DNA from 2 places in the Bacillus sp. DU-106 genome. Region 2 is predicted to be linked to the other one. Evidence: predicted binding sites of a transcription regulator. Region 2 holds the regulator's gene; the other holds the start of a gene.
What was found. The regulator LexA, encoded in region 2, represses DNA repair genes until DNA is damaged. The targets are predictions, from matches to a motif close to CGAACATATGTTCG.
Positions count from the first base shown of each region.

Region 1: recN (DNA repair protein RecN) is a predicted target of LexA. The motif match lies at 6,350-6,363, and genes of this name have one in related genera.

Region 1 covers NZ_CP026607.1:4,166,868-4,179,468, forward strand. The annotation lists gene C3Y97_RS21080 (glycerophosphodiester phosphodiesterase) at 7-735, opposite strand; gene C3Y97_RS21085 (YycC family protein) at 786-932, shown strand; gene C3Y97_RS21090 (PRK06770 family protein) at 1,175-1,738, opposite strand; gene spo0A (sporulation transcription factor Spo0A) at 1,991-2,785, opposite strand; gene spoIVB (SpoIVB peptidase) at 3,076-4,374, opposite strand; gene recN (DNA repair protein RecN) at 4,493-6,232, opposite strand; gene argR (arginine repressor ArgR) at 6,497-6,946, opposite strand; gene C3Y97_RS21120 (TlyA family RNA methyltransferase) at 7,089-7,928, opposite strand; gene dxs (1-deoxy-D-xylulose-5-phosphate synthase) at 7,932-9,824, opposite strand; gene ispA ((2E,6E)-farnesyl diphosphate synthase) at 10,126-11,016, opposite strand; gene xseB (exodeoxyribonuclease VII small subunit) at 11,016-11,246, opposite strand; gene xseA (exodeoxyribonuclease VII large subunit) at 11,236-12,594, opposite strand.
Region 2 covers NZ_CP026607.1:3,696,269-3,708,869, forward strand. The annotation lists gene tkt (transketolase) at 1-1,593, opposite strand, end outside; gene phnE (phosphonate ABC transporter, permease protein PhnE) at 1,890-2,693, opposite strand; gene phnE (phosphonate ABC transporter, permease protein PhnE) at 2,693-3,487, opposite strand; gene phnC (phosphonate ABC transporter ATP-binding protein) at 3,484-4,257, opposite strand; gene C3Y97_RS18685 (phosphate/phosphite/phosphonate ABC transporter substrate-binding protein) at 4,341-5,279, opposite strand; gene C3Y97_RS18690 (bifunctional metallophosphatase/5'-nucleotidase) at 5,465-7,048, shown strand; gene C3Y97_RS18695 (DUF896 domain-containing protein) at 7,088-7,327, opposite strand; gene C3Y97_RS18700 (YneB family resolvase-like protein) at 7,373-8,029, opposite strand; gene lexA (transcriptional repressor LexA) at 8,171-8,791, shown strand; gene C3Y97_RS18710 (DUF4097 family beta strand repeat-containing protein) at 8,882-9,685, opposite strand; gene C3Y97_RS18715 (DUF1700 domain-containing protein) at 9,686-10,228, opposite strand; gene C3Y97_RS18720 (PadR family transcriptional regulator) at 10,221-10,544, opposite strand; partial or broken gene C3Y97_RS28495 (LexA family protein) at 10,707-10,826, shown strand; gene glnA (type I glutamate--ammonia ligase) at 11,163-12,497, opposite strand; gene glnR (transcriptional repressor GlnR) at 12,546-12,601, opposite strand, start outside.

The DNA.
Region 1 (12,601 bases), 470 kb from region 2:
GCGGTCTCATTTTTTTATTGGCATTAACGTTCTGGCCGTTTCAGGGTAATCAGTAATAATCGCCGATATATTCATATCAAAATATTTACGCATAAGCGTTTCTTCATTAATTGTATAAGGGCGAACCTCTACACCACTTTCCATCGTTAGTTCGGCAATAGCATCTTGAAGGTAACGATAATTCGGATGTACTGCTGTAGCGCCCATTTTTTTCGCGTATGCCCACGGACTATGCAAACCTTCGCGATATAAAATTGCTGTTTGAATATCAGGAGCCATCATATGGCACCGTTTCATACTGTAGTGATTAAACGAAGAAAATATAACACGATCCTCTAGACTAAATTTCCGTACAAGCGTTATAACTTCTTCCTCTAAACCTCTGTATGGAATTTTATTATTTTTAAGTTCAATATTAAGTAGCAAACTCGTTTGTGCAAGCCATTCTAATACCTCTTCTAAAAGTGGTATTTTACAAAAACCTACTTTATCACCAAATTTATAACTTGCATCTAACTTGCATAAGTCCTCATATACATAATTCCGAACCGCACCTTTTCCATTTGTTGTCCGGTCCACCGTTTCATCATGAATGACGACAACTTTTCCGTCTTTCGTTAATTGAACATCAAGTTCAATTCCATCCGCTCTAAAAGACTCAGCCGCTTCAAATGAAATCATTGTATTTTCTGGGTACGTTCCAGCCGCACCACGATGTGCAAATATAAGAGTCATCCTCACTCCCCCAATCTTATGCTATACTATACGAAAAAGGAGGTACTTCTATGAGACCATTACAAATCTCTCCAGATACTGCAGTCCGCTTATCAAAAGCACTAGGTGTTCCACTTGAACAACTCATGCATATGCCGCAGCACATTTTAATTCAAAAGCTAGTTGAATTAGAAAAACAAAATAAAGACGAAGAATAATACAGTCCTGTTTTGCAGGACTTTTTATTATTTTCTATTATATCACGGATGCCTTTCCTACTAAAATCCTTTAACAGATGTACTACGATGTGATTTAGCCGTTCCTTCATCATTTAATAATGAATCACATCTTTTCTTTTTTTGTTACACGTCATAAAGAAAGCAGACCATTTATTTATAAGTCCCATTACGTCCTTAAAACACGATAATAAAAAAGCTAGAGAAGTCCTTTATATTATTTTTTATTGAACGTGCGGAGCATCCCCTGATTCGTATAGTTCTTTCGCTTTTTCCTCCCCGAATATAGTTAAAATATAATGTTGCTCTTCTAACGCATCCATTGCTCTAGTTACTTTACAAACGCTATCTTCTTGAGCATCCGAGAAATAATTGTGATCTTCTACAATTTTACTAAAATCTTTTTTCGCCCATCTATCAGCAATTGCTAAAAGTTCATTTTTCTTCGTAAAGCTACTCTTATTTATAATTTCTTTTAATTTTTTAGCATTACTTTGAATCATTGGGATAGAGCCCGATTTTCGTTCTGCCACCACTTTTTGATGAGTCATGCGATGCATCGCTGTAATGACTTCGCTTTCAGTAGAATTTTCAGTAACATACACATCAACAAAGACCCCATCCACCTCTCTACCTACTATTGTTTGGTCTTCTTTTTTATCTATTTGAGCGCTCACTTCTTTATCTACTGGATTATCTGCAAGTTCTAACATTCCAAATGTAACTGCAATAGCAAGAACTCCCATAGCTGCTACTATTCCTAGCCAAGTTGAAATTTTATTTTCCATTCCCCTTCTCCCTATCTATATCTATTTTATTGCCTTATAAAAAACTCACTTACATGTAATATTACTGAAAATAGGTTTTATTTTCCACACTATCAAATAATCTCTTTTTCTCAACAAAATAAAAAGACCAACGAATTATAACATTCATTGGTCTTTCATTAAAAAGTTTATTGGCTTTAAAATTAACATCGAGCATAGCGTTCCAGCATACATCGGTTTTACTAAAACGAAAACCCATTGCTACTTCTACTCTCAGCTAGCTTTATGTTCAAGTCTCAGCTTATCCGCAACCATTGCGATAAACTCAGAGTTCGTAGGTTTTGCTTTTGACATGGATACTGTATAACCGAATAAGGACGAAATAGAATCAATATTCCCACGGCTCCAAGCTACTTCAATCGCGTGACGAATTGCGCGCTCCACACGGCTTGCTGTTGTATTATATTTCTTTGCGATATCTGGATACAATACTTTCGTAATCGATCCTAATAATTCGATATCGTTGTATACCATGGAGATTGCTTCTCGTAAATACATATATCCTTTAATATGAGCGGGTACACCAATTTCATGAATGATACTCGTAATACTCGCATCTAAGTTTTTCGGTTTTCCATCTACTGTTGTTGCTGATCGGAATGATGGTAGTGGACGTTTAATCATAGCGTTTGCTTTACCACTCACTTGACGAATATGACTCGTTAAATTCTCCATATCAAATGGTTTTAATATGAAATATGAGGCACCTAAGTCAACTGCTTTTTTCGTCACATCTTCTTGGCCAAATGCTGTCAACATAATTACGCTAGGCTGTTTTAACCTTTCAATATGTCGCATTTTCTCCAATACAGCTAAACCATCTAAGTGTGGCATAATAATGTCTAAAACGAGTACATCAGGTTGCTTATCTGTTAATAAGTTTAAACACTCTTGACCATTATAAGCAGTACCGATTACTTCCATATCATCTTGAGCGGCTACATAGCTCTCTAACATTGATACTAGTTCTTTATTATCATCCACAAGACATACTTTAATTTTCTCCACAGCTTTTCCTCCCTTACCGAATCGATTCTCCGACATGTGTATCCTTCTAGGCTACATGAATTGTTCGACAATTGTGTGAAAATTCCCTTTTAAAGTTTCTTACTTTCCGATAAAATCACAAAAAAATATGTTTATCGTTCATTTATTCCCTTTCGCAACACATTCCATCATAGAAATACAACGAAACGTTCAACCCTTTCCTTTTATTTTACAACAAAAAACACCTCTTGCGGAGCTTTTACAAAATTTCAACGAATTTTTCAACAGAAAAAGCGAGCTAATAATATATATTAGCTCGCTTTTTTCTCTTGATCATAAATATTAATTCCAGCTTGATGTAACATCCATTCAATATGAACACCATATCCTGATGTTGGATCATTTACAAATACATGTGTAACAGCACCAATTACTTTTCCATTTTGTACAATTGGACTTCCGCTCATTCCTTGTACGATACCGCCCGTTTTCGCTAATAGACGTTTATCTGTTACTTTTATTACCATACCCTTTGTGGCTGGGAATTTTTGCTGCACTGTACTAACGACTTCAATATCAAACGCTTCTACTTTATCTTGATCAATAACTGTTAATATTTTTGCCGGTCCTTCTTTTACTTGATGAGATAATGCGATAGGCATTGCTTTATCCATTATACCGTTTTTCATATTCGTATTTAATTTTCCAAAAATACCATATGGACTATTAATTGTAATATTGCCAATCACTTCACGGTCTGGTGAGAATCTTGCTAATTTCTCCCCTGGATTCCCATGACTACCTCTTTCAATTGATGTAACTGTCGAGCGCATAATTTGTCCATCTTCGACTTGAATCGGCTTTTTCGTATCATTATCAGAAATAACATGACCAAGTGCCCCATATTTCATAGAATCTGGATGAACAAATGTCATCGTTCCAATTCCAGCTGCCGAATCACGGATATACAAGCCAATTCGATAAGACGATTCACCGTTGTCTTTTTGTGGAGTTAGCTTCGTACGAATATATTTTCCATCTCTTAACAATACAAGATTAAGCGGTTCACCTGTTTCTCCACTATTATGAATAAACGGTGCTACATCACTCATTCTTTCAATTGTTTTACCATTAATTTCAGTAATCATATCTCCAATTTGTACACCTGCTGTTTCACCAGGAGATATTTTACCTTTTTCAGTTTGAATTAAATGATGGCCTACAACAAGTACACCTTTTGTATTTAATTTCACACCAATTGATTGTCCACCTGGAATCACTTTAAAATCTTTTAACACTTTCACATTTACTTTTTTTACTGGAAAACCAGCAAGCTGAAATACCATATCAGCTTCACCATTTTGATGAGAATTTACCATAAGTCCTTGTTTTTGTTCATTCGAACTCACTGTAAATACATGACGATTTGTGGATGAAGCTTTGAAAACTGGTAATGATGATATTTCTGATTGTTGTCCTTCAAAAACAACAAGTTGTTTCGGTGATGAAATAAACGTTCGAAGCGGTTTAAAACATCCAATAAAAACTAAAGAAACAAGGAGACAAAGACCTATTATTTTTCGAAATTTTTCTAATTTCAACTTGTTCACTCTCCTCGCTCCTACCCCACATTCAGCCTCTTGGCTTCACTTTTTAATCTCTCCTTGCAGTGCTTTATTTATAACCGGAAGAATTAAGAAATCGTCATTTGAGAAAAAAAGCTATCCATTACTGGATAGCCTCTGCTGTCTGTTTAAAATGATGCGCTTGCGTAAGTAATTCTTTCGCATGCTCTGTCGTTAAATCTGTGATTTCCACACCAGAAATCATTCGAGCTATTTCTGTTACTTTATCCTCCATAGTTAAAACAGTAACCGATGTAATTGTCCGATCATTCGCTACTTGTTTTCGAATAAATAAATGTGAATCTGCCATTGAAGCTACTTGAGGTAAGTGCGTAATACAAAGTACTTGCGAGTTTACTGATACTCGATAAATTTTTTCCGCAATAGCCTGTGCGACCCGGCCACTTACACCCGTATCCACTTCATCAAAAATAACAGATGCAACCCCTTGATGCTTAGAAAAAATGCTTTTTAAAGCTAAAATGATACGAGATAACTCTCCGCCAGATGCAACCTTTGAAAGTGGTTTTAGCGGCTCTCCTGGGTTCGTTGAAATATAAAATTCCACATGATCGTAACCATCCGCCGTAAGTCTTACCGGCGCACCTTCCACAAGGGGCTCTTCTACATTTCCTTCTCTCTTCATAATTCTCACTTCAAATTTCGTTTTTTCCATATATAATTCTTTTAATTCCTGATGAATTGCATTTGTAAGGTGTTCTGCAAGCTCATGACGCATATTACTTAACAACGTTGCTTCTTTCAGAATAACACTTTCTAATTCCTTCAACTGTTTCTTCGTCGTTTCAATATGAACGTCTTTATTTTCAATCGTAAAAATTTCCTGTTCAATTTTATCAGCATACGCTAAAATCTCTTCTACAGTATTTCCATATTTTCTCTTTAGCATACGAATTTCATTCAAACGTGTTTCGATTTCATCTAAACGATTTGGATCATATTCCATCATATCGAGCTTTTCTCTCAGTTGATAGGCAACCTCTTCTAATAAGTAATAGCTATTTGCAATTGAATCATGATTCTCCTGATACACTTCATCTAAATGTGTAATACTTTCCATTTGCCCCATTGCACTTCTTACATTATCTAACCCTTGTCCGTCGGCACTTAACGAACGATATGCATCACCTAACGCTTTATAAATCTTTTCAAAATTAGAAATTTGCAATCGTTCCTCAGTTAATTCATTTTCTTCATCCATCTTTAAATCCGCCTTGCGAATTTCTTCATGCTGAAATTGAATTAAATCTAAGCGATGTGCCATTTGTTGCTCATTTTCACTTAACGATTTCAATTGTTTTTTTAATTTTTCATAGTCAGCGTATACGTTTTGATATATGTCTAATTGTTTAACGATTCGATCCCCATCAAAGTGATCAAGCATAAACAGATGTCGTTCTTCATTCATTAAATCTTGCGTTTCGTGCTGTCCATGAATATCAACAAGTGTTTTCCCAATTTCTTTTAATATGCTAAGTGTAACAAGCTTCCCATTTACACGACATACACTCTTCCCGTTCGCAGCAATATCACGCTTTAAAATAATCATGCCATCTTCTATTTCTATATCTAACTCTTCTGCCTTTTCAATACATGGATGCTTCTCATCTTCAACATAAAATAGCCCTTCAATCTCAGCCTTCTCTGTTCCATATCGAACAAATTCTGCTGACCCACGGCCACCTACAAGTAAACTAATTGCATCAATAATAATCGATTTTCCGGCCCCTGTTTCACCGCTTAAAACCGTTAAACCTTTTTGAAAAGAAATATTTAATGCTTCAATAATAGCAAAGTTTCTAATCGATAATTCCGATAACAATGCCCCATTCACCTCGTTATAAAATAATCCCTTACTAAAGGATTTTCTCAGTTCTTCATTCAAATAATCATGCTATATATTTGTATGTATATACTCTTCTAACCCGCTTCATTGTACCAAACATTTGTTTTACGGGTCAATCCATCTATTTTCTAACTTTATGCAAACAAAATATTATATTACAATTGAAAATTCATATTTTTAACCAATAAAAATATCTTGTTCACTTTCCACTTTACGATGGAAAGCAAACAAGATTTTTTGTTACAACATATTTAAGAAACGATCAGAGACAACACCTGTATCGTCAGGTGTACGGCAAATAATTAAGCAAGTATCATCACCACAGATGGTTCCGATGATCTCATCCCACTCTAAATGATCAATAAGTGCTCCAAGTGAATGAGCGTTACCAGGCAATGTTTTTAGCACAAGCATATGTCCTGCCGTGTCTAATTTTACAAATGAATCCACTAGATTTCGTTTTAATTTTTGTAACGGGTTAAATCGTTGATCTGCTGGCAAGCTATATTTATAGCGCCCATCATGTAATGGCACCTTCACTAAGTGCAGTTCTTTAATATCGCGCGATACTGTTGCTTGCGTTACATTAAATCCCTCATTACGTAAAATATCAACTAATTCATCTTGTGTTTCAATTTCTTTGTTTGCAATAATTTCCCTGATTTTAATATGGCGCTGACCTTTATTCATACATTTGCACCTCACACTATCTCTTACCATAGTTTAAACATTGGTATACTTCACTTATTTATGTTAACTTATAATTCGTTTCTTGTACACAATTGTTTTTACAATCATTATACAATTACAGCAAAAAGAGGAACAACATATGTTATTCCCCTTTCCCTTTTTGTTTTAGAACTTCATGCGCTTCTGTAACAACTTGCTCTATAGAAATCGGAGAATGATTTTCGCCATTCTCACGTTCACCATGCCATTTCAGATGAATTAAAAATTCAATATTACCATCCCCACCCGTAATTGGTGAGAATGTTAAACCTTCCACATCATAGCCTTCTTTTAAAGCAAACTCGACAATCATTTCTACAACAGCTTCATGTACTTTTCTATCACGAACGATACCTTTTTTCCCAACTTGCTCTCTTCCAGCTTCAAACTGCGGTTTAATTAACGCTGCTACATCTCCGTTAGGCATAAGCATTGTTTTTAAAACTGGCAGTATAAGCTTTAATGATATAAATGAAACATCAATACTTGCAAATTGAGGTAAACCACGTTCTAAGTCTGCTGGTGTCACGTAACGGAAGTTTGTTCGTTCCATTACAACAACACGCTCATCTTGACGTAATTTCCACGCTAGTTGATTGTATCCTACATCTAATGCATAAGATAATTTCGCTCCATTTTGAAGCGCGCAATCTGTAAAGCCACCAGTTGATGAACCAATATCTATCATAACTTTATCTTGTAAATCAAGATGAAATGCCTCTAATGCCTTTTCAAGTTTATAACCACCACGACTTACATACGGCATAACTTGTCCCTTCACCGTAATCTCAGTATCTTGCGAGATTTTCTCTCCTGGCTTATCAAGTCTCATCTCATTTGCATATACGAGTCCGGCCATAATGGCGCGCTTTGCTTTCTCACGCGTTTCTATAAGTCCTCGCTCTACTAATAGTACATCTACTCTTTCTTTTTTTACGCTCATTTGTTACGCCCTTTTTTGTTTTGATGGAATCATTGTATGAATACGGTCTACAACAGCATCTGTCGTTAAACCAATTTCTTCTAATAATTTTGTTACACTTCCGTGCTCTATGAAGCGATCTGGAATACCCATTCGTTCAACCAATGCACTATGGTAACCATTTTCAGATGCAAATTCAACTACTCCTGTTCCAAAACCACCGATTAAACAAGCTTCTTCAATCGTTAAAATCGGTATATTCTTTCCTAGAAGATCATGTAAATATGCTTCATCCATTGGTTTAATAAAGCGAGCATTCACTACTTTCACTGAAACCCCAGCTTTTTCAAGACGCTCAGCTGCTTCCATTGCCATTGGTATTGTCGTACCAAACGTTAAAATAGCTGCTTGTGTACCCTCTTTTAACGTCTCCCACGTACCGATTGGAATCGCCTTTAATTCTTCATCCATATGAACGCCAAGTCCATTACCGCGCGCATAACGCAATGCGATTGGTCCATCTTCATATTGCATCGCCGTATAAACTAAATGTTGACCTTCATTTTCATCTTTCGGCATCATAAGCACCATATTCGGCAAGTGACGTAAGAATGAGATATCAAATACGCCTTGATGCGTTTCACCATCTGCTCCTACTAATCCCGAACGATCTATTCCGATGAAAACATTTAAATTTTGGCGGCATATATCATGAACAACTTGGTCATATGCTCTTTGTAAAAATGTTGAATAAATCGCTAAGAATGGCTTCATTCCTTGCGTTGCCATACCTGCTGCCATTGTTGTAGCATGCTGTTCTGCAATACCTACATCAATCATACGATCTGGGAATTCTTTTTGGAATTTCTCAAGTTTTGATCCAACAGGCATTGCAGGTGTAATTGCTACGATACGCTCATCTGCTCTCGCTAGCTTAAGTACTGTTTCACTAACGACAGCACTCCATGCTGGTGCAACTTCTTTCGGCTTAACGAAGTCACCTGATTCAATTTTATAAGGTCCTGTTCCATGCCAAGTTCCAATAACGTCACTCTCAGCCGGTTTATAACCTTTTCCTTTTTTCGTAATAACGTGAACAAGTACTGGGCCTTTTGTTTTCTTTGCATATTGCAACGTTTCGAATAACTTTTCATAATCATGCCCATCGACTGGACCTAAATATGTAAAGCCTAACTCTTCGAAAAAGACACCAGATACTAGTAAATATTTAAGACTATCTTTTATTTTCTCTGCTGTCGCAGCCACTTTCCCGCCAACTGCTGGAATTTTCTTTAATATATACTCTAATTCATCTTTTACCCAGTGATATTTTCCTGCGGTACGTAAACGACCGAGCACATTATGAAGCGCACCAACGTTTGGTGCAATTGACATTTCATTATCATTCAAAATAACAATCATGTCTGTTTTTTCATGTCCAATATGGTTCAATGCCTCTAAAGCCATTCCGCCTGTTAAAGCACCATCTCCAATAATTGGTATAACATATTCTTTCGTTTTCTTTAAATCACGTGCCAGAGCCATTCCCATTGCAGCCGATAACGAAGTCGAGCTATGACCAGTTTCCCATACATCGTGCTCACTCTCACAACGTTTCGGGAAACCACATAGACCTTGATATTGCCTTAATGTGCCAAACTCTTTCGCGCGTCCAGTTAAAATTTTATGTACATAGGATTGATGTCCTACATCCCATAAAAATTTATCTTGCGGGCTATCAAATAATTTGTGCAGAGCAATTGTGAGTTCTACTACACCTAAATTAGGTGCAATATGTCCACCTGTTTGAGAGAGCTCTTCAATTAAAAACTTACGAATATCCTCACTCAATCCCTCTAGTTCACTGATAGACATATCTTTCAAAAAACTAGGGTTTTGAATTTGCGTTAGATCCACATGGATCACTCACTTTCATTTCATAATCTGTCAACATGTCAAATATTATAAAAAACATTTACACAAAACAAGAAATTCTCTTTTCTATTTTTCGTCTTGTCCCGCTATTAACCAGTCTATTGCGCCTTAATCCTATTATAAACCATACTTCTTTAGGCGATGAAAAAAATAGCCGCTAACACGAAGTGATAACGGCAATGTAATCTACATATATTTTTGCCAATAACAAGAAAAGAAAAACCTTTTCCTACATTTATATCATAAAATGATGAATGACTCAACAAATGAAAACGCTGTTATATTAGTTATTACGTTTTGCAATCAAATCGCAAATAGATAGTAAATATTCATCTTGTAATTGCAAGGAGCTAATCGCACCTTTTGCTTCTGCAATTGTTTCTTCTAAAATAGCCTTTGCTCTATCTACAGTAAACAACGTCGTATATGTGCTCTTTTCATTAGAAAGATCACTACCAATCGGTTTTCCAATCTCTTCTTCAGTTCCTTCGACATCTAAAATATCATCTCGAATTTGGAAAGCTAGACCGATATATTTGGCAAACGTAAGCAACTTTTCTTCTTGCTCTTCTGTCGCATCAGAAAGTATCGCACCCGCAAGTACAGCAAATTCAAGTAGTTTTCCGGTCTTATGTTTATGGATGTACTCCAATTCATCAATCGTAAGGCGTTTCCCTTCCGCTTCCATATCTGCCACTTGTCCGCCAACCATTCCTTCTGGTCCTGCTGCTTTTGCGAGTTCAAGTACAAGTCTTACTTTTTTTTCAGCAGAAATTTCTTTTTGCTCATATGCCATAATAACTTGAAAAGCGTATGTCAATAAGCCATCTCCTGCTAAAACTGCCATCGCTTCACCAAATACTTTGTGATTTGTGGGCTTTCCTCTTCTTAAATCATCATCATCCATACAAGGTAAATCATCATGAACTAACGAATATGTATGAATCATTTCAAGAGCACAAGCTGCACCTACTCCAAGATTTCTTTCTTTCCCAAACGCTTGTAATGTTGCAAACAAAAGTAACGGGCGGAGACGTTTTCCACCCGCTTCCAAAGAATATGCCATCGCTTCACGAAGTACATTTGGACATTGTAATCCATTTGCATAGCTTACAAGTTTTTCTTCTACGAAAGTTTTACTTTCTTTCAAAAAAGTATCAAAAGCAATCGTCACTATGCTTCATCTCCTAAAGCAGTAAACGGTTCAAGCTCTCCATCTTCCCCAAGAATAACTGCCATTTGTTCTTGTACATTCTTCAACTTCTCATCACAAAGCTTAGATAATTCCATACCTTCTTTAAAATAAGAAATCGCTTCTTCTAAAGGTACGTCACCTTGTTCTAGCTTAGAAACAAGATGCTCAAGTTGCGAAATTGCCTCTTCAAAGCTTAATTTATTTTCCATTATTCAATTCACGCTCCTCTATGCCTGATACGCTACAATCTAGTATTCCATCTTGTAATTGAACTGAAACAGCATCTCCAAGGCTTACATCTTTCACACTTTTTAACACTTGCTTCTCTTCATCATATACAAGCCCGTACCCTCTCATCATTACTTTAAGCGGACTTAACGCTTCAAGTTTTTGAGCAGCTCTTACAAAGGCAAATTCTTTCGTTTGAAGTAACGTTTGCATTTCACGTTGTAATTGCTTTTGCAACGTTTCCACAGCTACCTTCGTTTGCATAATTTTTTGAGATGGGTGGTGCTTCTCTAAATAAAATGAAAGTTGCTTTAACTGATTCACCTTTTTATCAATATAGCGCTCTTTCGCTAAAACAAGCTGTTCTAGCGCTCTATCTAATTGCTCTTCCTTTTGCTCATATACTTGTCTTGGATAACGGAACGCATACGATTTTTGCAACACTTGTAGTTTTTCTTCTTTTTTATGTACTAACTCTCTCATTGCTCTTTGCAATCTCAGAGTTCTTTGTAATACCTTTTCTTGTAACTCTATAATGTTAGGTGCTGCCAACTCAGCTGCTGCGGTCGGTGTTGGCGCGCGTAAATCTGCAACAAAATCTGCAATTGTAAAATCTGTTTCATGGCCTACTGCCGAAATAATAGGAATTTCACTCTTAAAGATTGCTCTTGCAACCATTTCCTCATTGAAAGCCCATAATTCCTCAATAGAACCTCCACCACGACCAACGATTAGTACATCTATCTCTCCCATTTCATTCGCTGTACGAATCGCTTGTACAATCGAGGGAGCCGCTGACTCCCCTTGTACAAGTACCGGAAATACAATAACATTCCCAATTGGATAACGACGTTTAATCGTTGTTATAATATCACGAATCGCTGCTCCTGTTGGCGACGTAATCACACCTATTGTTTTAGCGTAAGGAGGAATCGCTTTTTTATAAACTTGAGAAAAAAGTCCTTCCTCTTCTAAACGAACTTTTAACTGTTCGTACGCTAAATGTAAATTTCCGACTCCGTCAGGCTGCATGTCTTGAATATAAATTTGATAAGAACCACTCGCCTCGTAAACAGAGATTTTTCCTTTCACGAGTACCTTCATCCCATTTTCAGGTTTGAATTTAATATTACGATTATGGCCCGCAAACATAACCGCTGCGATTCTTGCATTTTCATCTTTCAATGTAAAATACATGTGGCCACGGCTATGATTTTTAAAGTTGGAAATTTCACCTTTTAACCAAACAGACTGCAAATGCGGATCATATTCTATTTTTGTTTTTATATAGCGTGTTAACGCTGTAACGGTTAAATATTGCTTCTCCATTTCTCTC
Region 2 (12,601 bases):
TTTTGCACCTTCTAATGTTGGAAGGTCTTGACGAGTTAATACTAAAGCAGTTGGTTTGTTTGTAGATTCTAAAGCTAGTCTCCAAGCTGCAACAGATTCGTTACCATCAGCAGGACGGATAACAGAAACGTTTGGCATTGCACGAAGCGCTGCTAATTGCTCGATTGGTTCATGTGTTGGACCATCTTCACCAACAGCGATACTGTCATGTGTGAATACATACGTTACTGGCAATTGCATTAATGCTGCAAGGCGAATTGCTGGACGTAAGTAATCAGAGAATACGAAGAACGTACCACCGTAAGTTTTTAAACCACCATGTAGTGCAATACCGTTCATTGCTGCACCCATTGCGAACTCACGTACACCGTACCAAATGTTTTTACCGCTGTAATCATCTCTTGTAAAGTCTTTTTCGTTATTCATGTATGTTTTGTTAGAACCAGCAAGGTCAGCAGATCCACCGAAGAATGATGGTACAGACTCTGCAATTGCATTAATTACAGCACCAGAAGAATTACGAGTTGCTGCTTTTGATCCTAATTCATAAGTTGGTAAGTTTTGCTCCCAACCTTCTGGAAGTTGACCGTTCATTGCTGCTTGGAATTCGTTTGCTAATTCTGGGTATGCTTGTGCATATTCACCTAGCATCGTGTTCCACTCAGCTTGCGCAGTTTCACCAACATCTTGTACTGTTTTACGGAAGTTGTCATATACTTCTTCTGCTACGTGGAAGTCTTGCTCAGCAGTCCAAGCATATGCTTCTTTCGTTAATTTTGTTTCTTCTACACCAAGTGGAGAACCATGTGAAGCTGATTTTCCTGATTTGTTTGGAGAACCGAAACCAATTGTCGTTCTTACTTCAATTAGCGTTGGGCGTTTTTCGTCAGCTTTCGCTTCTTCAATTGCTTTCGCGATTGCTTCAATATCGTTTCCATCCTCAACACGGATTACTTGCCATCCGTATGCTTTGTAACGATCTTCTACACTTTCAGAGAATGAACGATTTAAATCGCCATCTAATGAAATATCGTTTGAATCGTAAAGCACAACAAGACGACCTAATTGTAAATGAGCAGCTAATGAAGATGCTTCAGCAGAAACGCCCTCCATTAAATCTCCATCACCACAAATAGCGTATGTATAATGATCTACTACATTATACGCATCACGGTTATATTTAGCAGCTAAATGTCTTTCAGCCATTGCCATACCTACAGCAGTTGCAATACCTTGTCCAAGTGGACCAGTCGTTGCATCTACACCAGCTGTATGACCATACTCAGGATGTCCTGGAGTTTTGCTTCCCCATTGACGGAAGTTCTTTAAGTCATCCATTGTTACATCATAACCAGATAGGTGAAGTAGGCTGTATAATAACATTGAACCATGACCTGCAGATAATACGAAACGATCACGGTTAAACCACGTTGGGTTATTTGGATTGTGTTTCATAAATTGAGTCCATAATGTATAAGCCATTGGTGCTGCACCCATTGGCATTCCTGGGTGACCAGAGTTTGCTTTTTCAATCGCATCGATGGATAATGTGCGAATCGTGTTGATAGAAAGTTGTTCGATTGAATGTGACATGCTATTCTTCCCTTCGCTTATATTAGTAAACGTTTTATACATTTATATGATAGCTTCCCACGCAAGATTATACAACATGTATCGACAAATATGTTGATATTTTTTTGATTTTTTATAAAAAAATCAATGTATCCGGGAATGTATGGGCATTCAATATGACATACTTTTTCATTATTTTTATTTTAAAAAGAAAGGGAATTATCTGTATATTTATACAAATTTCTTCTACACTTACTTTTTTAAATAAGTTTTTAAAAACATAAAAAAGCATCTAACTTCGATGCTTTTCAAATAAGTTAAACAATCCGTTTCCGAATCGAGCTTGAAATCAAATCAATTATAATTACCATTAAAATAATACCTAATAAAATAATACCAACACGAGACCAATTCCGTGAACTCAGCGCAAAAATTAAAGGTGTACCAATCCCTCCTGCTCCGATAACTCCTAAAATCGCAGCGGATCGTACATTAATTTCAAATCTGTATAACGTATACGATAGAAAATCTGGTAACACTTGCGGTAACACCGCATACCAAAGTATTTGAAAACGATTTGCTCCTGTTGCTAGTAACGCTTCCGTCGGTCCTTTATCTATGTTTTCAATTCCTTCTGAATATAGTTTTCCTAACATTCCAATAGAATGCAATCCTAAGGCTAATACTCCTGCAAAAGAGCCTGGACCAACAGCTTTTATAAATAAAAGAGCCATAACTAATTCAGGAAACGTACGAACAAAACTAAGTACAAATTTCCCAAATCCTGAAGTTAATTTTCCACTACTCATATTCGTTGCCGCCCAAAAAGCAAACGGAACAGATAAAAATGCAGAAATAAATGTACCTAATATCGCAATTGCCAACGTATCAATTAATCCATGTAATAAATCTTCACCATCTGGCAAAGATACATACGACCAGTCTGGAGTCAATATCCCTGTCATAATTGCTTTTGTAATTTCTCCCGCCGTTTCCTTTATTCCCTCTAGCGGTACTCCTGAAAAAGCCCATATATAAACAAATGTAAGTGCTATAAAAATAAACGAGCGATACACACTCGGTTTCTTCGGTTTTGGTACGATTATCGTCGTTTTACTCATTATAATTTCTCCCGCAACAATGTACTTACATAATCAATTACCAATACAACAACAAGAGTATAGATGATAATAGATGCAGTTTGTTGATATTGTAAAAATCCAAGTGTACGATCATAATATAGTCCAATACCACCTGCTCCTACTAAACCTAGGACAGCCGCTGCCCGTACATTCACCTCAAATGTATATAGTACATAGGAAACAAAGTGTGCTTTTACTTGTGGAATGACTCCATAAACAATCCATTGCACCTTATTAGCCCCTACAGCTGTCATCGCTTCTAGTGGGCCAGGGTCAATTGATTCAATTGATTCATACAACAATTTCGCCACGAGCCCAATTGAGAAAAAAGTAAGAGCTAAAATACCCGGAAGTGGTCCTATTCCAAAAATAGCTACGAAAATTGCCGCTAATAATAAATCTGGTATCGTTCGAATAAAATTTAAAATCAATCGAGCTGGACTGTATAAAAATGTACTAGTAAACACATTACTTGCCGCAAACAGTGCAAGTGGAATAGCTAAAATCGCTCCTAAAGTCGTCCCAATAATCGCCATACGTATTGTATCTAACATTGCTGTTGTAATAACTTGAAAATAACTCCAATCTGGCGGCACCATTTCTTTTAACAAATCCATTATATTAGGAAAACCAACTACTATCTTTGAAAATGATGCGTCGACCTGTATACTACTTCCCCACAACAGTAAAATGAATAGAATAAACGTTAACATATGTTTTAACTTACTCGGCGGCTTCGGTATCGACTTCGAATATATCGTCACATCATTCATTTAGCTGCCACCTCTAACAATTCACTTTTCTGTGCTACGTCACCATAAATTTCAGCAAACTTTTCATCCGTTGCTGCTTCTACTAAACCATCAAAAACAATTTCGCCTGCATGTAATCCAATAATACGCGTCGCATATTGCCTAGCTAAAGCAATAGAATGTAAGTTTACAATTGTTGTAATTCCAAAATCTTCATTAATTTTCTTTAAATCATCTAATACTTGCTTTGTTGTTAGCGGATCTAACGACGCAACAGGTTCATCTGCCAATATGATTTTTGCTTCTTGCGCCAATGCTCTAGCTATCGATACACGTTGTTGTTGTCCTCCTGATAATTCATCAGCACGTGCATATGCTTTTTCTAAAATATTCACTCTTTTTAACGCTTGAAATGCGAGCTCCACATCCTCTTTCGGAAACAAACCTAACGTTGTACGCAATGTCGAATGATATCCAACACGGCCAGCTAATACATTCTTCAATACTGTTGATCGCTTTACAAGGTTAAAACTTTGAAAGATCATACCAATATCCCGGCGCATACGTCGTAAATCTTTTCCTTTTGCAGCAGTAATAGACTCACATTCAATCATGATTTCGCCTTCTGTAATCTCATGAAGACGATTTACCGATTTTAGAAGTGTAGACTTTCCAGCTCCGGACAGCCCTACCATTACAACAAACTCACCTTTTTGAATTTTCAAGTTTATATTATTCAATCCTTTTGTACCATTTGGATACACTTTGGAGACATTTCGAAATTCTATCACACATCTTACCTACCTTCTATGTATTCAAAACGACAAACTAACTGAAAACATTCCCTTTCAGCTAGCTGCCATTTCCATATGTATTATTGCGTTTTTACTTTCTTCCCATATTCACGAACGATGTCAAATTTACTATCATCAGATTTAACATATCCTTCATGTGAATATACTTCTTTAATGATTTTGTGACCTTCCTCATTTTTTCCAATTTCAATGAAAGCATCCTGTAATTTCTTGCTCCACTCTTCATCTAAATCAGAACGTACCGAAATCGTATCGTTTGGAATTTTCTCCGTAAATTTCACTATTTTCGTTTGCTCGAATATATTCGGATAATCTTTTTTTACAATATTACGAGCATCTTGGAATACAACAGCTGCATCTACGTCACCATTTAAAAGAGCAATAAGCGACTGATCGTGACCTTTTAATGTAACAGGTTTCACATCTTTTAACGGATCAATTCCCTCTTTTAATAGAACAGCTGCAGGCCATACATACCCTGCTGATGATGTTACATCTTGATAACCAATCTTTTTACCTTTTAAATCTTTTACACTATTTATATTAGAGTCTTTTTTAACAACAAACTCAGATTTATAATAATCTACTAAATCTTTTGTAGGAGCTCCTGTTTCATCCTCTACTCCAAAACGTTGTGCTTGTAAAATTACATTTGCAGCCTTCTTTTCATGTGCTAATACGTACGCTGTTGGCGGTAAAAATCCTACATCTACTTGTTTAGATGCCATCGCTTCTACAATTGTATTGTAGTTCGTTGAAATACTAACTTTTACTGGAATATTTAACTTATCACTTAATAGCTTCTCAAGCGGTTTTGCCTTCGCCTCTAACGTATCTGCATTTTGAGAAGGAACAAATTGAACATTTAAAGTCTTCGGTACATACCCTTTTTTCGTATCTTCATTTTTACTTGCACTTGATTCCTTCGTTCCACAGCCACTTAATAATCCCGCTGCTAGTACAACTGTTGTGCTCATTGCAAAAACTTTTTTCAACATATTAATGCCTCCATTTTTCATTGTTATAAAATAACCTTTCATAAACATGAAGAAATATATCACATATTTTTACAAATAATTGATTATTTACATAATCTTTACACATTCTATACACTCACATTAAAATTCTCTTCACATATTTGATATGATGAATTGGAAGATAACAATAGAAAAGGTGAGTCATATTGGAACAAAATCAAACTGTAACTTTAAACATCTTATTAACAAGCGATATACATGGCACTGTTTATCCTATTCACTACCAAGATAACTCCCCAGCAGAACTTGGTTTAGCTAAAATTTCTACTCTTATAAAAAAAGAACGTTCCCAAAATACAAACGTTCTTTTAATTGATAATGGCGACTTTATTCAAGGAACACCATTTACTTATCATTATGTTACATACGAAAAAAACAAAAAAAACCCAATGTCCTTATTAGCGAATTACTTACAGTATGACGCTGCAATTATCGGCAATCATGAGTTTAATTACGGGATGGGTATATTAAATAACGCTGTGACTACTGCGAACTTCCCGTACCTATCAGCAAACATTTTAGATAAAAACATAAAGAAACCTTATTTCGGAAAACCTTATATAATCAAACAGATTGAATCCAATATAAAAATCGCTATTTTAGGGGTGACAACGCACTACATTACCAATTGGGAACAACCCCATCACATTAAAGACTTACAATTTGAAGATGCATTAGAAACAACGAAAAAGTGGGTTTCTTACATTCGCAAACATGAGAAACCAGATTTACTAGTCGTAGCGTATCACGGGGGAGTTGAACGAGATTTACAAACCGGGGTACCGACTGAAGTTTTAACAGGAGAAAACCAAGGATATGCAATGTGCCATGAAATTGAAGACATAGATATTTTATTAACAGGTCACCAACACCGGGAAATTGCTCACACAATGGCTAACGGTGTAACAATTTTACAGACCGGATGTAATGGAAACTCAGTTGGAAAAGTAAAAATAACATTCGAAAAAACAAAACATAAATGGGTTAAAAAAGAGAGTTCTTCTGAATTATTATCTGTACAAGGAGTTGAGGCTGACCAAGATGTACTTTCATTGGTAGCCGATTACGAAGAGAAAACACAAAAGTGGCTTGATCAACCTATTGGAATCATTCAGGGGGATATGCAAATTTCAGATGCTATGCAAACTCGTTTGCATGATCATCCTTTTATCGAATTCATAAATAAAATACAGATGGATATAGCTAATGTATCAATTTCTTGTACAAGTTTGTTCCATAATACATCTCCAGGTTTCCCGGAACATGTAACAATGCGTGACATCGTTTCTAATTATATTTATCCAAACACATTAAAAGTAATTAGAATAACTGGAGCGGATATAAAAAATGCTCTTGAACTCTCTGCTTCTTATTTCACATTAAAAACAGATGGATCCATCACCGTAAGTCCTACCTACATAGAACCAAAGCCACAACATTATAATTATGATATGTGGGAAGGGATTTCATACGTATTAAACATTTCAAAACCAATTGGTGAAAGAGTAGAATCTTTACAGCATAACAGTGCTCCTCTTAATATGAATGAAGAATATGACGTTGTAATGAATAATTATCGTGCAAGTGGCGGGGGAAATTTCTTTATGTTTCAAAACAAACCGGTAGTAAAAGATATACCCACAGATATGTCTGAACTTATCGCTAATTATATATTGGAACATAAAACGATAGAAGCAACAGTTAATAACAACTGGAAAGTTATTAAATAACGATTTTTACATATAAAAAAGATGGGCTTCGCCCATCTTTTAATTTAATTTTGCATTATCTTGCTTTTTTAAAGCTTTTAATTTCGTCGGTGTAACATCTGTACCTTCTTCGTTAACAACTTTAATACCTTTAAGTTCGTTTAACATATTTTGACGAAATCCTTTTAAATATTGTTCACGTAGCGATTGACGCTCACGTTGCTCTTCTTCAGTTAAACCTTCAGCTTTTGCTTTTTTCGCTAAGAAGTTAATGCGTTCAACGAGTTCGTGATTAATCATCTCGAATCCCCCTTCTAATCAAAACTGATTATTATCATACAATAGTTACTCTTCTTTATCAAGCAATTGCTTCGTATACTCTACATATCTACGATGTACAGTCGCCTTTGAAACATTATGACCAAATCCACGTAATGTTGCTGCAATTTCTTCAAACGTGAGTTCACTTTTTCGCAAACGTACAATTTCCTCAATTGGCACTTCTTTTTTCTCTCTTCCTACACTTAAATGACGATTTTTTAAATTTTTTTCTGGACGATAACCTTTTTCTACTGCACGTTGCATACCTCGTTTAATTTTCAAATTATGAATCTTTCTTTGATATTCTTCAACAATACCAATAATATCTAATACCATTGAATCAGAATCCGACAATTGTAATTCACCATTATGTGTATGCGTATATACTTTTATGCCTTCTTTATGTAAACAATGCATTAACGCGATCTTCGCATTTCCTCTACCAAGACGCGTTTCATCTTGTATAAGTAACACATCAATTTGTTCGTCTCGAATTGTATCCAACACCTCTAATATACCGTCACGTTCAATTGTATATCCACTAGCCTGCTCTTCAATCACCTTAGTAACATTCATTTGATAGCGCTCAGCTAAATGCAATAATTCATCTTTTTGACGTAATAATGATGTTTCTTGCGCTTCTTTCGTTGTACTCACACGTGCATAAATAATTGCATTCATTTTGAACCCCTCTTTCTCCCTATTATTTCCCTATAGTGTAACATAAATCCGCCATTTGTTCGAACTTATGTTTGTAGAATGTTTTTTCACATGTTATACTTATTAATAAGAAAAATGAAAGAAAACGAGGTGTTAGAAAACATGGAAAAGTTAACGAAACGCCAGCAAGACATTCTCGACTTTATTAAGCTAAAAGTACAAGAAAAAGGATATCCACCTTCCGTACGTGAAATTGGTCAAGCAGTCGGCCTCGCTTCTAGTTCTACAGTGCACGGACATTTATCACGATTAGAAGAAAAAGGATACATTCGACGCGATCCAACAAAACCACGTGCCATTGAAATTTTAGGTGAAGACCGAATGGATACGGAAACACAATCTGTTATTCAAGTTCCAATTGTCGGAAAAGTCACTGCTGGTTTACCAATTACAGCGGTCGAAAGCGTAGAAGAACATTTCCCACTTCCAGCTAGTATTGTTGCTGGAGCAGACCAAGTGTTCATGTTACGTATTTCTGGAGATAGTATGATTGAAGCTGGTATTTTCGATGGAGATTTAGTTGTTGTTCGCCAACAGCAGTCTGCATATAATGGTGAAATTGTAGTCGCTTTAACAGAGGATAACGAAGCAACAGTTAAACGTTTCTATAAAGAAAAAGACCATTTCCGTCTACAACCAGAAAACTCTTCATTAGAACCTATCATTTTAAAACAAGTGTCAGTTATCGGGAAAGTAATTGGCGTATATCGTGATTTACATTAAAAATAACAAAAAGAAGATAATTACCTTATTTATATACGGTAATTATCTTCTTTTTGTATTTTGATAGATTTCCATGCATTCTATTTCTTATTAACGAGTTTCAATCGTCACATCTCCCGCAGCCGTTTTACCGCTAATCTTTTTACTACCATTTCCAATTGTTACATTTTTATTTTCTTCATTAAAAATTGTTACATCTCCAGCAGCACTTTGCCCAGTAATTACCGCATCTTGTGGTGTTTCCGATAAAGTAATATCTATATCTCCCGCAGTTGAACTTGCTTCTAGATTATACTTAGAATCATGATCTTGAATATTTATTTCCCCACTTGTTGTTTTTGCGGTCACTTTCCCTAATACCTTCTTAAAGTTCACCTCACCAGCTTTTGTCGATCCCTCCACATTCTTAGCCGTTACTTGTTTCAACTCTACTTCTCCAGCAAGTGTCCTAACACTTACGCTATCACTTTTCACATCACTCATTTCGATTTGTCCAGCAGATGAATTTACTTTTACATCTTGGTAAGAGCGTTCGGGCACAAGGAGAGTCAATTTAGACGTTTGAAACCTAAAATCGTAAAAAGAAAAATCAAATGAAGCACCTTTTTCTCTTTCCCCAATAATTTTTAATGTGTCACCATCTTCTGCGATACGAATCTCTTGTTTACGTACATCTCCCGATTGCTTTACATAAAAAGAAGAGTCAGGAGATTTTTGGACAATAATATCCCCGGCATCTAACTTAACTTCTATATTTTTTAATGTTTCGTTTTTAATTACATTTTCTTTATCGCCTTTTTCAGCAGTTTGTACTGCTTTTTCATATGTTTGGGAAATTCCTATTACTCCAATAATGATACAAGCGATAGCGATTAAAAATAGTTTTTTCATCATTTACTCTCCTTTTATCATTTTGAAGTTCCATATTACATATCGTACACACAATCTCTTAAACCACTTTGTACTATAAAAAGCGATAATACATAAAAATAAACCTACCCCAACAAACGTTATACTAACGAAAAGATCCAACCATATAAAAGTACCCATAAATACTTTTCCAATAACGAAAAATGGTGTTACTACACTAGCAATACCACCGATCCAAAAAGAAAATATAAAAGCAATAATTGCGACTAACGGGCCTAACACAATAATAAAATTAAACAAACTAAGTCCAATCGCTGCCATAACAGCTCTTGTCACATTTGAAGTCGATGGATTTTTTTTCATTTCATCGAAGCGATACATCGCAAGTAATTCTTTCGCGATTACTTTCGGAGAACCAAGGCCCTGTATTATTTCCGATTCAGTTTTCCCCTCTTCTAGTCCAAACTGAAAGTGCTCTTCATAATCCAATAAAATATCTTGCCTCTCTTCCTCTGGTAACTTTCTAAGATAACTTGATAATTCTTTAAGAAACCCTTCTTTACTCATCCCATTCCACCCCTTCAACAATTTCTTGTACCCCTTTCGCAAAATCACGCCATTCTGTTACTAACAAATGAAATTGCGTCTCCCCTTGCTCTGTTAATTGATAATATTTACGAGGTGGCCCTTCCGTAGATTCCTTTAAATACGTTTGAAAATACCCTTCTTTCGTCAAACGACGTAATAAAGGGTATACTGATCCTTCCGATATTAAAAATTTATTAGAAATTTGCTGAACAAGTTCATAACCGTAACTATCTTTACGTTTTACAAGTGCTAATACACAAAGTTCAAGCACACCTTTTTTAAATTGAACGTTCAAGTGCCATCCTCCTTTCCTATCTTAGTACTGTTCAATACACGGTACCTGTTTTATCCATAATATACCACTTAGTATTGTTTATTGCAAGGTACTAAACTATATTTATTCCCTAAATTTAGAAAATGAACTAACGAAATCCTGAATAAGACTGCGTTATAACTAAGCATCATTACGTTAATATCATTGAGTGATAATCTGATTCACAAGCCACAAACTTATAGCCTTGCAGATGAGGACATAAAAATCATCGCTCGCGTTGTACAGGCAGTAAAGAATTATTAAGTTATAGCACAAGTGATTTAAAAAAGATAAAATCAATTCTTTTGAAAAGATTTTCTTAGTAACATGATTCAAAATAACCAAAAACAATCCATTATCTAGTAGTTAATATATCCAATAACTTCACTAAAAAAGCCCTGATACCGTAGTATCAAGGCTTTTTTAGTTCATAAATTATATAAAACTTACGTTTATCTGATAATGTTTTTCTATGATATCACTACTTGTTATTAATTATTGGCTTTTATGTGGTTGTTTTTCATTTTGCAACCACATAAAATTGTAATAATAGGGAATTAAAAAACCCTTGATACTAGTTGTATCAAGGGTTCAAGCCTCTTAGTATAGAGACATATATTGATCGCGTTCCCATTGGTGAACTTGTGTTCTAAAGATATCCCACTCAATCTCTTTCGCTTCGATGAAGTGCTCAAGTAAGTGTTCTCCTAGTGCACCGCATACTACTTCATTAGATTGTAATGTAACTAATGCTTGCGCTAATGTTGCTGGTAAGTCAACGATACCTGCTTCTTCGCGCTCTTCTTTTGTCATTACATAGATGTTACGATCTACTGCTGCTGGTGGAGTTAATTTGTTTTTAATTCCATCAAGACCTGCAGCTAATAATGTAGCCATTACTAAATATGGGTTTGCAGCTGGGTCAACACTACGCACTTCTACGCGTGTACTAATACCACGAGATGCAGGGATACGTACTAACGGACTACGGTTTTGTGCAGACCATGCTACGTAACAAGGCGCTTCATATCCAGGTACTAGACGTTTATATGAGTTTACAGTTGGGTTTGCTATCGCTGTAAATGCTGGTGCATGTTTTAAAATACCTGCGATGAAGTGACGAGCATCATCACTTAATTGTAAGTCACCGTTTGCATCAAAGAATACGTTCTCACCATTTTTAAATAATGATAAGTTACAGTGCATACCTGAACCGTTCACACCATATAGTGGTTTTGGCATAAACGTTGCGTGTAAACCATGTTTACGAGCAATTGTTTTTACAACAAGTTTGAATGTTTGAATGTCATCACATGAGCGAATTGCATTTGCATATTTAAAGTCAATTTCGTGCTGTCCTGGAGCAACCTCATGGTGAGATGCTTCAATTTCAAATCCCATTTCTTCAAGTTCAAGAACGATATCACGACGACAGTTTTCCCCTAGATCCATCGGCGCAAGGTCGAAGTATCCACCGTTATCGTTTAGTTCTAATGTTGGATTTCCTTTTTCATCAACCTTAAATAGGAAGAATTCTGGCTCTGGTCCAAGATTGAAGTCTGAAAATCCTAAAGCTTCCATTTCTTTTAACACACGTTTTAAGTTGTTACGTGGGTCTCCATCAAATGGAGTGCCATCTGCATTGTAAATATCACAGATTAGTCGAGCTACTTTACCTTTTTCAGCTGTCCAAGGGAAAATTACCCAAGTGTCTAAATCAGGATATAAATACATATCAGACTCTTCAATACGTACGAAACCTTCAATCGAAGATCCATCAAACATCATTTTGTTATCAAGAGCTTTCGTTAATTGTCTCACTGGAATCTCTACGTTTTTAATTACCCCTAAAAGGTCCGTAAATTGTAAACGGATATACTTTACATTCTCTTCTTTCGCCAAACGGAAAATATCTTCTTTTGTGTATCTAGACATTATAAATTCCTCCTTAGTCCCTCTAATCGCCTTCAGAATCAGTTATCTTTAGTGAAAAAATCTTGAAATGTCACCTTGTCGCAATGAAGTTCGATTGAATCTAC